2 regions of the Massilia sp. GER05 genome follow, and region 1 is predicted to be linked to the other one. Evidence: predicted binding sites of a transcription regulator. Region 1 holds the regulator's gene; the other holds the start of a gene.

Region 1 (5,406 bases):
TACACCGTGATCACGTCGGCAGGCTTGCCGGCATTGATCAGGCGGACCATCTGTTCGAAGATGATCCGGTGGTCGTAGCGGTAAAAATCCTCCGCATGCATGAAGTCGGCAATGCGGTCCCACGCCGCGTTATCGCGCAGCAGGCCGCCAATGACGGACTGTTCTGCTTCGATGGAATGCGGGGGGATGCGGAGCGACTCGATCTGCGGGTCTGCTGAGGTGTTCATGGCCGGCATTATACCCGTTCCCGATCAGGCGCTGAAATCATTGGTGAGTTTCCAAAAACGAATTTTTTTTGCTGTTGCAAAAAAAAACGTCCCCGCAGAGGCGGGGACCCAAGCTTTGCATCCGAAGTCGCAACTTGGGTCCCCGCCTGCGCGGGGACGACGGTATTACTTGAAACTCTTATCAGGCGGCTTCGCCCACGACAGCGATGGTGATTTCCACCACGACGTCGGTGTGCAGAGCGACCGACACCGGGTGCTCGCCGGTGGTCTTCAGCGGACCGGTCGGCATGCGCACTTGTGCCTTTTCGACGGCGAAACCTTGCTTGGTCAGGGCTTCAGCGATGTCGAAGTTGGTCACGGAACCGAACAGACGACCGTCGACGCCGGCTTTCTGGGCGATGGTGACGGTCATGCCGTTCAGCTTGTCGCCCTGGCCTTGAGCGGCAGCCAGTTTCTCGGCAGCTGCTTTTTCCAGTTCGGCGCGCTTGACTTCGAATTCAGCCACGGCAGCTTGCGTTGCACGACGGGCCATTTTTTGCGGGATCAGGAAGTTACGGGCGTAACCGTCCTTGACCTTGACGACGTCGCCCAGGTTGCCGACGTTGACGACTTTTTCCAGCAGGATAACTTGCATTTTATTCTCCAGTAATCTGACTATGCTTCGATGTCGTAACCGACGATTAAGCGTTGTGCAGGTCGGTGTACGGCAGCAGAGCCAGGTAACGGGCGCGCTTGATGGCGGTGTCCACTTGACGCTGGTAGTGAGCCTTGGTGCCGGTGAGGCGTGCCGGCATGATCTTGCCGTTTTCCTGGACGAAATCCTTCAGGGTGTCGACGTCTTTGTAGTCAACCTGTTCCACGCCTGCAGCGGTGAAGCGGCAGAATTTCTTGCGCTTGAACAGCGGGTTCTGCTGTTTGCGCTTCTCTTTGAGCTTAGCTTTGTTTTTGTCGAACTTTTTACCGAATGCCATTTTGAGGCTCCTGTATCTATCTATAAACGTGCCCGCAACCCGCAGTTTCTTACTGCTTATGCGGCACTGAAATCAATGATGTGAAACACCAAGCTTTTGCTGTGACGACTTTTCCTGGCCAAGAATCCCGTGAAGCGGTACATCGCACCCAACTCGGCGTTGGCAAATCGTCCCGAAATCTCGCCCGCGGCAACCGCGGAAATCTCGAATTCGACCTGCCTGTCCATCCTCGCCTCCGTCTGCGTCGATCCGTGTTGCAGGATGCCGCCCACGATGGGGATGCCGGCCGGGGTGTAGCGCAGGACGTCGCGTTCCAGGATGCTTGCGACCAGGGACAGCTCGTTCACGTATTACAGCTCGGTGCTCCCGCGAGATTTAGGCTGCGGCGGCCGGAGCGGCGGCCTGCTCGGCGCGGTGGCTCTTGGCTGCGTCTTCGCGCTGGACCGACTTCATCATCGGCGACGGTGCGGTTTCAGCTTTCTTCATCTTCACGGTCAGGTGACGCAGCACGGCATCATTGAATTTGAATGCGGTTTCCAGCTCGACCAGGGTCTCGTTGTCGCACTCGATGTTCAGGCAGATGTAGTGTGCCTTCGGCAGCTTCTGGATCTGGTAAGCCATTTGACGACGGCCCCAATCTTCGACGCGGTGGATGTTGCCGCCGCGCGAGGTGACCGTAGTCTTGTAGCGTTCGATCATCGCCGGGACCTGCTCGCTCTGGTCCGGGTGGACGATAAACACGATTTCATAATGACGCATGAAACACTCCTTAAGGACGTTTAAACAAATGCCCACCTCGGCGTCAAGACGAGTGTGGGAAGGGAAAGCCCAACATTATAACAGCAAAACCGTCAAGTGCTCAATGGGACTGTGCACGTGCGCCGCGTACCGCACCGCAAATGGTTATGGACGTGCGCTGCGTGCCGCACCTCAAAAGGTTGTGGACGTGCGCTGCGTACCGCAGCGCAAAAAAAACTTGAAATCCCCTTGCGCGTGGCGCAATACTGTACAAAAATACAGTCTGACCCCGTACCAACGAAGACGAACATGCTTAAGCTCACCGCACGGCAAGAACAGATCCTCAACCTGATCAAGGAAGCCATCGACAACACCGGCTTCCCGCCGACCCGCGCCGAAATCGCCCAGGAGCTTGGCTTCCGCTCGGCCAATGCCGCCGAGGAACACCTGCAGGCCCTGGCCCGTAAAGGCGCGATCGAAATTTCCCCGGGTACCTCGCGCGGTATCCGCCTCGTCGGCCAGTCCGTCGAATCCAAGGCCGCCGCTGCGGCCGCAGTGCCTGCCTTCGTGCCGCCGATTCCGCCGAACCTGATGTCGCTGCCGCTCGTCGGCCGCGTCGCGGCGGGTTCGCCCATCCTCGCCCAGGAACACGTCGAAGCGACCTATTCGGTCGATCCGGCCATGTTCTCGAGCAAGCCCGACTTCCTGTTGAAGGTCAAGGGCTGGTCGATGCGCGACGCCGGCATCTGCGACGGCGACTTCCTCGCCGTCAAGAAGGTCGACAACGCGAAGAATGGCCAGATCGTCGTCGCCCGCATCGGCGACGAAGTGACGGTCAAGCGCTACCGCAAGACCGGTTCCACGATCGAACTGTTGCCGGAGAATCCGGACTTTTCCGTGATTACCGTCGATCCGAGGACCGACGAGTTCGCACTGGAAGGCCTGGCGGTCGGACTCTTGCGGTCCTGGCACTAACCTCCCACCTGCACACAGGCCCGCGTCATGCGGGCCTCGTCGTTTTATCGTGCGCTCAGCGCGGATAGACGAAACCGGTACGGATATCCGTCGGCAGCAGCCGGCTGCCGTCACGCACCATCAGGCGCTGCGGCGGCTCGTCGCCGGCCAGGGCGCGCCAGATGACAGGTAGCCCCTCCCCTTTGCGCAACAGCTCGTCGCTGCGTTCGAATACATTGGAACAACCCGTGGCCGCGAGCAGGGCCTGCACGATGGTCACTTTCCACGCGTCGACACCGGCAGCGTTGAACTGGCACACCAGGTAACCGCCGGTCCCGCCATAGCTGTGCACCAGCAGCCCCGGCAGGCCGTCTTTTTCGCCATCGATCACCAGGGTCAGGGCTTGCGGATCGGCGTTGCGCACGGCGACGGCGCGCCGCGCGACCGCGGCCTGCACGCGCCGTTTCATCATGGCGTGATCGACCGGCTCGTCCTCGCGCAGGGTCCAGACGCGGGCCGCGATCTGCGACTTGGCGTTATAGGCCGCGCGCGCCAGAAACTGGCGTGCCGACGACTGCACGATTGCAGTGACGCCGGGTTTGCCGCGCTCCTGGGGCCGTCCCTCGACTTTCTCGATGGCGGACAAATAAATCCATGGATCGCCGGACAGCAGGCTTTTTTCCTTGCCCTGTTTGATGGTGATGATGAGCATATGCAGGCTTCGTTTTCAGGAGCCGCATGATACAGCAAGGCGTTATCACCCGGGTTATGCGTACGCCTCATGTCGATTAGTTGCAAACAACGGCGACAGAGTTGCGGCTTCGACAAGGCTCCCCTACACCGCCTCGCAACCTGACATCGGGATCCTTACCATGTTTTCCAGCACTGTTCTGACGCGCTGCCCGGCCGCCATCAGCCTGGACGGCCTGGCACCGCTGGTCACATGGCGCGCCGCATGCGCCGAACGAGCGCCGACGGGTGCCGGCAACGTCACGGCGCTCGGCCAGGGCAAGCGCACGACCGCGAAAGGCGAGCAAGGCGTGCTCTTCCAGGAGAAGTCCGGCCCCGGCCTGCCGAACCGCGGCCATTTCACATGCGGCCGCTAGACATCACTTGTCGTTATCCGGCGGCGGCGCGTTCTTGACCATCTCGTTGTGTTCCTTGACATAGGCTTCCGTGCCCGCGCGCCAGGCGTCGAAGTCCGCCACGACCATCCTGCCGGCCACCTTGGTGTCTTCCGCCAGCCGATCGCCGACTTCCTTCAGGTGCGCGTTCGCCTTCTCCGTCTCATCCTTCGTCATCAGCTTCGCGATGTCTTCCGGGATGCGTTTCGCCAGCGGCAGGGAGGCGTTCAGCTGCTTCACCCAGCGGTTGTGGCACGCTTCCCAATCCTTCATCTTGCCGCTGTAATAATCGATTTCCTCGTTGACCTTGGACATGACCGGGAAGCGCGGCGCCGGGCAACGGTAATCGTTCGTGCGCAGGTCGGAGCCGTCGTATTTCGCGATCCAGTAGTCGAGGTCGGCACGGCGCGCCTCGCGCTGCTTCATCAACTCGAGCGACGCGATGGCGACGGCATTGCCCTTCGCGGCCGCCTTCTGGAACCATTGCGCGGCCTTGTCCATGTCGACGCCGCCCGCCTCGCCGTAGAAATACATTTCGCCCAGGTGCTGCTGGGCCATCACGTTGCCGGCGTTCGCCAGCTTCGTGTATTTCGCCAGCGCTTCCGGATACGATTTCTTCGCGAACAAAGCGTCCGCTTCGGCAAGCTCGGCGGCAGCGTTGGCGGACGATGCGACGGCGGCCGGCTTCGCGGCAGCACCTTTCGCGGGCGCGCCTTTCACAGATAATTTCGCGCCGGGCTCGGCGGCGATTGCGACACCACCGCACAGCAGTGCGGCGCAAAACAGGGCAGTCTTCATGGGGTGTGCAGTCTATGAATCAAGATGGGGAACAGGACGATCATAACCGCAGCGCCCCGCCCGCTCAACCGTTCAATGCAGCGCCGAAATCGGCCAGCAGGTCGGCCGTATCCTCGATACCCACGGACACGCGGATCAGCGATTCCGCGATGCCCATGCTGGCGCGGCGCTCGGCGCCCATCTCGAAGAAGATCGTGTGCGCGACCGGGATGACGAGCGTGCGCGTGTCGCCCAGGTTCGATGCGGGAATCGCGACCTTCAGGCGGTTCAGGTAATCGAAGCAGTCGATGCCCTCCTTCAGCTCGAAGCTGAACAGCGAGCCGTACGCGCGGAACTGTTCGGACGCCAGCTTGTGCTGCGGGTGCGATTCCAGGCCGGGATAGTGGACGGCGGCGACGCGATCATCGGCCTCGAGCATGCGTGCCAATGCCAGCGCGTTCGCGCACGTGCGCTCCATGCGCAGCGCGAGCGTTTCGGCGCCGACCGCGATGTGGTGAGCCGCTTCCGGCGCCAGCGATGCGCCGAAGTCGCGCAGCGCTTTCGCGCGCAGCTGGGCCATGCCCTGCGCGGCGGGCGGCTGGCGGCGGAAGTTGT
Region 2 (5,406 bases), 140 kb from region 1:
TGCGAGCCAGTATGCGCTGGGCTACCGCTATGCGCTGTCGCGCCGGACCGAGCTGTACACCTCGATCTCGCACATCGTGAACCGGCATGGCGCCAGCTATACGGTGGGCAGCGCCATCGAAGGGGGATCGGGGAACGGGGCGGTCGATGTGGGGATACGGCATGCGTTTTGATTGCGTAGGCATTCAAGACGATTAAGCTTGCCAAAACCCGATGGAAATGCATGCTGTATGACCATGCAGCATGTATTTCCATCATACCGGATGCACCATGTCTCCTTCTCCCTTGCTTACGCCCGAAGTCGTCCTGCGAAACTACTTTCATGCCAAGGATGAAAATCGCCCCTGTTTGCTGGACCGCGTTTTCACATCCGATGCATCGCTCCACATCGACAATAGTTGCAGCAACATCACGTTCCCGACAGTCACGCAAGGGCGCGGCGCCATCGCCGATACGCTGGTCACGCAGTTCAACAAGACCTACGAGAACATCTACTCTTTCTATCTGGCGCGCCCACCGGAAGCTGCCGATGCTTTCTGCTGCGCGTGGCTCGTCGGAATGACAGAGAAGGACACGAAGAACACCCGCGTCGGATGCGGCGCCTACGACTGGACGTTCAGTTCCGGATCGCCGCGTTTGGCCAGCGCGCTCGTGATTTCCATCCATGCCATGGTGGTGCTTCCGCCGAGCACGGCCAGTCTGGTATTTCCGTGGCTCCAGCGCGCGGGCTACCCTTGGACTTCGGCCGCGCAGGCTTGCGAATTCGCGCCGCCGCTGCCTGAGCTGGATCCCGTTGTTCAGCATCTCGAGCGCCACGCCATCGGCACCTGAGTCTTCCATCGAGAGGACGCGCTCCGTCCTCATCATCCGATTCTTTAATCAGGCATGCTCACTATAAAACTTTTTCTCGTACCAGCGTTTCTTGCGTTTATTACCTTTGCCGGAAAACGGTGGGGAGCCAACGTTGCGGGATGGCTCGCTGGGCTGCCTGTTGTTACTGGGCCAATCCTGTTTATTTTGGCTCTTGAGAATGATGCGAGCTTCGCTGCGGTCGCTGCAACCGCTTCGTTATCGGCGGTATTCGCATCTGTGTCGTTCAGTATTACCTATGCTCATGCATGCATACGATTCCGTTGCTTGCCCTCCTTGTTTTGCGGGCTGTTTGCATGGTCGGTGGCTGCTTTGATTTTGTCGTTTATTCCATCGTCAATATTATCTGCATTGGTGATCGCGCTTTCCACATTGGTTGCCGCGTCCCGCGCCTTTCCAAAGATATCCCGACAAGTCAGTTCGAATTCCATTCGTGCTTCTGAAATAATTTTTCGCATGATTGCCGGCGCAATTTTGACTGTGCTTGTCACCACGTTTTCTTCCTCACTTGGTGCGTCATGGAGTGGCCTGCTCGCAGTTTTTCCAATCCTGGCAATTGTTTTGGCGGCGTTTTCACATAAAACGCAGGGCGCTGCATTTGCAGTCTCTTTGCTCCGTGGCATGGTAACCGGGCTTTATTCGTTTGTGGCGTTCTGCTTGACTCTGTCTGTTGCCCTAGTGCATGCCAGTCTTGCGCTCTCTTTCATATCTTCAATAGCGGCGGCGATTATCGTACAAGTGGCCACCAAAAACGTCATGAAATCCAAAGGCAGTTATGAACTTCATTCAAAATCAGACTGCGAGCCGCCAGTCCACTCATGACAACCTGTTCTCGCCATGATGGCGAGAGTACATCACCTCGAGAGTGCGCGTCGCTTGGCGCCCAAGGTGAAGGCATGTGTGATGCGAGGGCGCCGAGGTGGCAACTTTGACAGGCGACGATTCCCTGCGTCAAATAGTTATCGTCCAGACAGAACCAAGTCTCAGCATTGTTCACAACCTGACATTCAAGAAGATTAACCTTGCCAAAACCTGATGAGAATAGTACTGTATGTTTATACAGTATTTCTTCGCATCATACATGAATTGCTCAGGTTCAATATCTGCAGCGCCGGAATCCTTGCATCCGTCGCTCTGGCTTGCCTCGCAGCTGGCGCGTAGCGACACGCGCTGCATCGATACCGGCCATCCCACGCTGTCCGCCCAGTTGCCGGGCGGCGGTTGGCCGACGGGCACGCTCGTCGACCTGCTGCTGCAACAGCCCGGCATCGGCGAGATGCGCCTGCTGCGTCCCGCGCTGGCGGCGGTGGCGCAGCGGAGCATCGTGCTGCTGCAGCCGCCGCATCCGCCCCAGGCGCTGGCCATGGCCGCGCTCGGGGTGCCGCCCTCGCAACTGATCTGGCTGCGCGCGACCCGCACTGCGGACGCGTTGTGGGCCGCGGAACAGGTCTTGCGCAGCGGCAGTTGCGGGGCGCTGCTGTTTTGGCAGAACAATATCCGCGCCGAAAACCTGCGCCGCCTGCACCTGGCCGCGCAGGCGGGGGAAACCCTGTTCTTCATGATGCGTCCGCTGGCGGCCGGGCAAGACGCCTCGCCGGCGCCGCTGCGCCTGTCCCTGCGGCCGCAGGCGGGCGGCATCGAGATCGGTTTCGTCAAACGCCGCGGGCCGCAGCGTGACGCGACGCTGTTCCTTCCCTTGACCTCTTACCTGCCCAATCGCCATGCGCCTGTGGATCGCACTGCACCTGCCCCGGTTGCCGCTGGAAGTGTTCGCACCGAGCTGGTCCACTGACACGGGCAGCGTCGTTCTCGAGCAGGAGCGCGTGCTAGTGGCCTCGCCATACGCGCAGGACGCCGGCGTGCGCACCGGTATGCGCCGCGGCGGCGTGCTGATGCTGCTGCCGGACGCGCGCATCCACGAGCGCGCGCCGGCGCTGGAGGCGGACGCGCGCCAGGCGGTGGCGCTGGCCCTGCTGCAGTACACGCCGCAGGTCGCGGAAGGGGAGGAATCGACCCTGCTGATGGACGTGGGCGCGAGCCTGCGCCTGTTCGGCGGCATCCGCGCGCTGTGCCGGCGCGTGCGCGCCAACGTGCGCGCGCTGGGCTTCACGGCCTCGCTCGCGTGCGCGCCCACCGCGCGCGGCGCGTGGCTGCTGGCGCGCGCGAATGCAGGCCGCGCCGTGCGCATGGAAGCGCTGCTGCGCCGGCTCGACCGGCTGGCGGTACTCCTGATGCCGCCGGCGCGGCCGTACGCCGCGTGGTTCGACGGCATCGGCTGCCACACGCTGGGCGACCTGCGCCGCCTGCCGCGCCCCGGCCTGCAGCGGCGCTGCGGCCGCGAGCTGCTCGACCTGCTCGACGCCGCCTACGGCCTCGTGCCGGAACTGTACGAGTGGATATCTCCGCCGGAAACCTTCCGCGCGCGCCTGGAGCTGTACGACCGCATCGACGACGCCGACCTGCTGCTGGCGGGCGCGCAATGCCTGCTGCTGCAGCTGACGGGGTGGCTGTGTGCGCGCCAGCTGGCGGTGGAGCGCATCACCCTGCAGCTGGAGCACGAGCGGGGCCGGGTCGCGCGCCCGCCGACCGGCGTCGAGGTCGTGCTGGCCGAGCCGACGTGGCGCGACGAGCACCTCGTGCGCCTGCTGAAGGAACGCCTGGGCCGGCTGACGCTGGAGGCGCCCGTGATCGGCCTCGCGCTGGAAGCGCTGCAGGTGCGGCCGATGGCGCCGCCGAACGCGTCGCTGTTCCCCGAGCCGGGCGGCAGCGAGGAAGACCGCATGCGCATGCTGGAACTGCTGGCCGCGCGCCTGGGCCCGGAAAACGTCCTGCAACCGCTGCCGCTGGCCGACTACCGCCCGGAACAGGCCAACGTCTGGGTGCCGGTGCAGCAAAAAGTCAGCGCCAAGGCCCGCAACGCGCAACTGCCGCCCGACGTCCTGAGCCTGCCGCGTCCCACATGGCTGCTGGCGCGGCCGATCGCGCTGCTGATGCGCGATCACCGGCCGTTCTATGGCTCACCGCTGCGGATGGCGTCGAATCCGGAGCGTATCGAGGCCGGCTGGTGGGATGGGCCGGAGACGCGCGACTACTTCATCGCCGAGGGACTCGATCACACGTTGTACTGGGTGTATCGGGAGCGGATCGGCATGGGGGAGGATGGGCCGAAGTGGTTCTTGCACGGGTTGTTCGGGTGAAGACGAACGTGATGCTAACGGTCGGACGCCTGCTGGTCTTGCAGAAGAATCATGGCGTCGAGCCGGCGGCGCATCTTCCACAATTCCATCGTCGTCGCAAACGAAGAACTCACGCCCACGATCAGCAGTATGACGACCCATGCCGGCGCTTCGAACTTGTCGATGCTCTGCAGATACACGCCCACACCAACAAGCAGCGCCGTGACAAGACATGTCGGAATGATCGAGTCCGGCCGATTCAGCACGGCCCTGGCGTCCGCTTTGCGTTTTTCCTTTGCCAGAATTGACTGGGCGATGTCGTCTTGGATCGGGGAAGGCATATTGTCGAATCGGGGTTGAGGTTATTTACAAGGCCGCTTGCTGCTGTCCAGCATCGCATCCATTTGCGCCTGCGTCAGTACCTGGGGCATCGGCTCGTCGACAGGATTGCCGTCCGCATCGAAGCGCAGCGGTGGGCGCGGCGGTTCGTTGGGGCAGGCCGGCACGGCGCGCGGCAGCGACGCCGCCAGTGCGAACAACCGGTCGCGCAACGGGACGCGCACGACGTTGGCATCGACCCACAGCTGGTAGCCGCGCCGGCCTTCGAACCAGGACAGCACCGAGACCGCCTTGCCTGACGAGGTTTCCAGGATGACGAGCCTGGCCGGCAGGCCATTGATGCGTTCCGGCTCGTCTTTCGGATCGCGCCAGCTGCGGCTGCCGTCGGCGGACATGTCGTGTTCGAACAGCGTGACCTGGTGCCCGTCCGGCATGCGGAAGCCGCGGTACAGGCGCGAGGGGATGTCGTTGACATATTCGGCCCGGCCGCCCAGGCTCTCGAACTGCGCGAACGGCGTGTGCGTCAGGTCGACCGGCGGGAACGCCAGCTTGCGGGTGGCCCTCGCGAGCGACTGGAACCCGATGTCGTAACGATCGAGATCGATCGCGCACACGCGCTCGACACCATCTTTCTGCATGCCGGTCTCGTGCCCGGACCGTTCGACGCTGCACTGGTAGTCCCGTACGCCGGTACGGACGATCGAGCCGGAGGCGATGGCCACGGCGACGCCGGCACCAAGCAGCATCCAGCGCTTCGCCTGCGAGGGCGGCGTTGCGGGCGCGGGTTTCCACAACCGCCGTCCGCCCCAGCGGCACAGCCAGGCCAGCCCGAGGACCGGCAGCGCCATCGTGGCGGTCACGCGCAGCACGTCGAGCAACGGCGCGTGCAGCCAGGCGACGCAGAACAGGACATATATGCCGCCCGCCAGCAGGACCAGGGCGTTGACGACGTGTCCGGCCGACCAGAACAGCAGACAGGCGACGCTTTTCGTACCCTCGACAATGGCGAACCGCACGGCAAC

What was found. Region 1 encodes LexA, which represses DNA repair genes until DNA is damaged. Its sites were predicted from a motif close to ACTGTATNNNNATACAGT; they were not measured.
Region 2: the regulator LexA is predicted to act here: its motif matches at 1,916-1,933, upstream of imuA (translesion DNA synthesis-associated protein ImuA).

Annotation. Positions count from the first base shown of each region.
Region 1 is NZ_CP178858.1:2,744,857-2,750,262, reverse strand. Features, by position in the region: gene ACL58G_RS12320 (replicative DNA helicase) at 1-227, opposite strand, end outside; gene rplI (50S ribosomal protein L9) at 409-861, opposite strand; gene rpsR (30S ribosomal protein S18) at 908-1,198, opposite strand; gene priB (primosomal replication protein N) at 1,255-1,545, opposite strand; gene rpsF (30S ribosomal protein S6) at 1,574-1,957, opposite strand; gene lexA (transcriptional repressor LexA) at 2,246-2,911, shown strand; gene ACL58G_RS12290 (SAM-dependent methyltransferase) at 2,967-3,602, opposite strand; gene ACL58G_RS12285 (hypothetical protein) at 3,763-3,996, shown strand; gene ACL58G_RS12280 (tetratricopeptide repeat protein) at 4,000-4,812, opposite strand; gene ACL58G_RS12275 (cystathionine gamma-synthase family protein) at 4,877-5,406, opposite strand, start outside.
Region 2 is NZ_CP178858.1:2,609,653-2,615,058, forward strand. Features, by position in the region: gene ACL58G_RS11705 (porin) at 1-172, shown strand, start outside; gene ACL58G_RS11710 (hypothetical protein) at 270-830, shown strand; gene ACL58G_RS11715 (hypothetical protein) at 885-1,691, shown strand; gene imuA (translesion DNA synthesis-associated protein ImuA) at 1,951-2,661, shown strand; gene ACL58G_RS11725 (Y-family DNA polymerase) at 2,591-4,066, shown strand; gene ACL58G_RS11730 (hypothetical protein) at 4,081-4,386, opposite strand; gene ACL58G_RS11735 (hypothetical protein) at 4,408-5,400, opposite strand.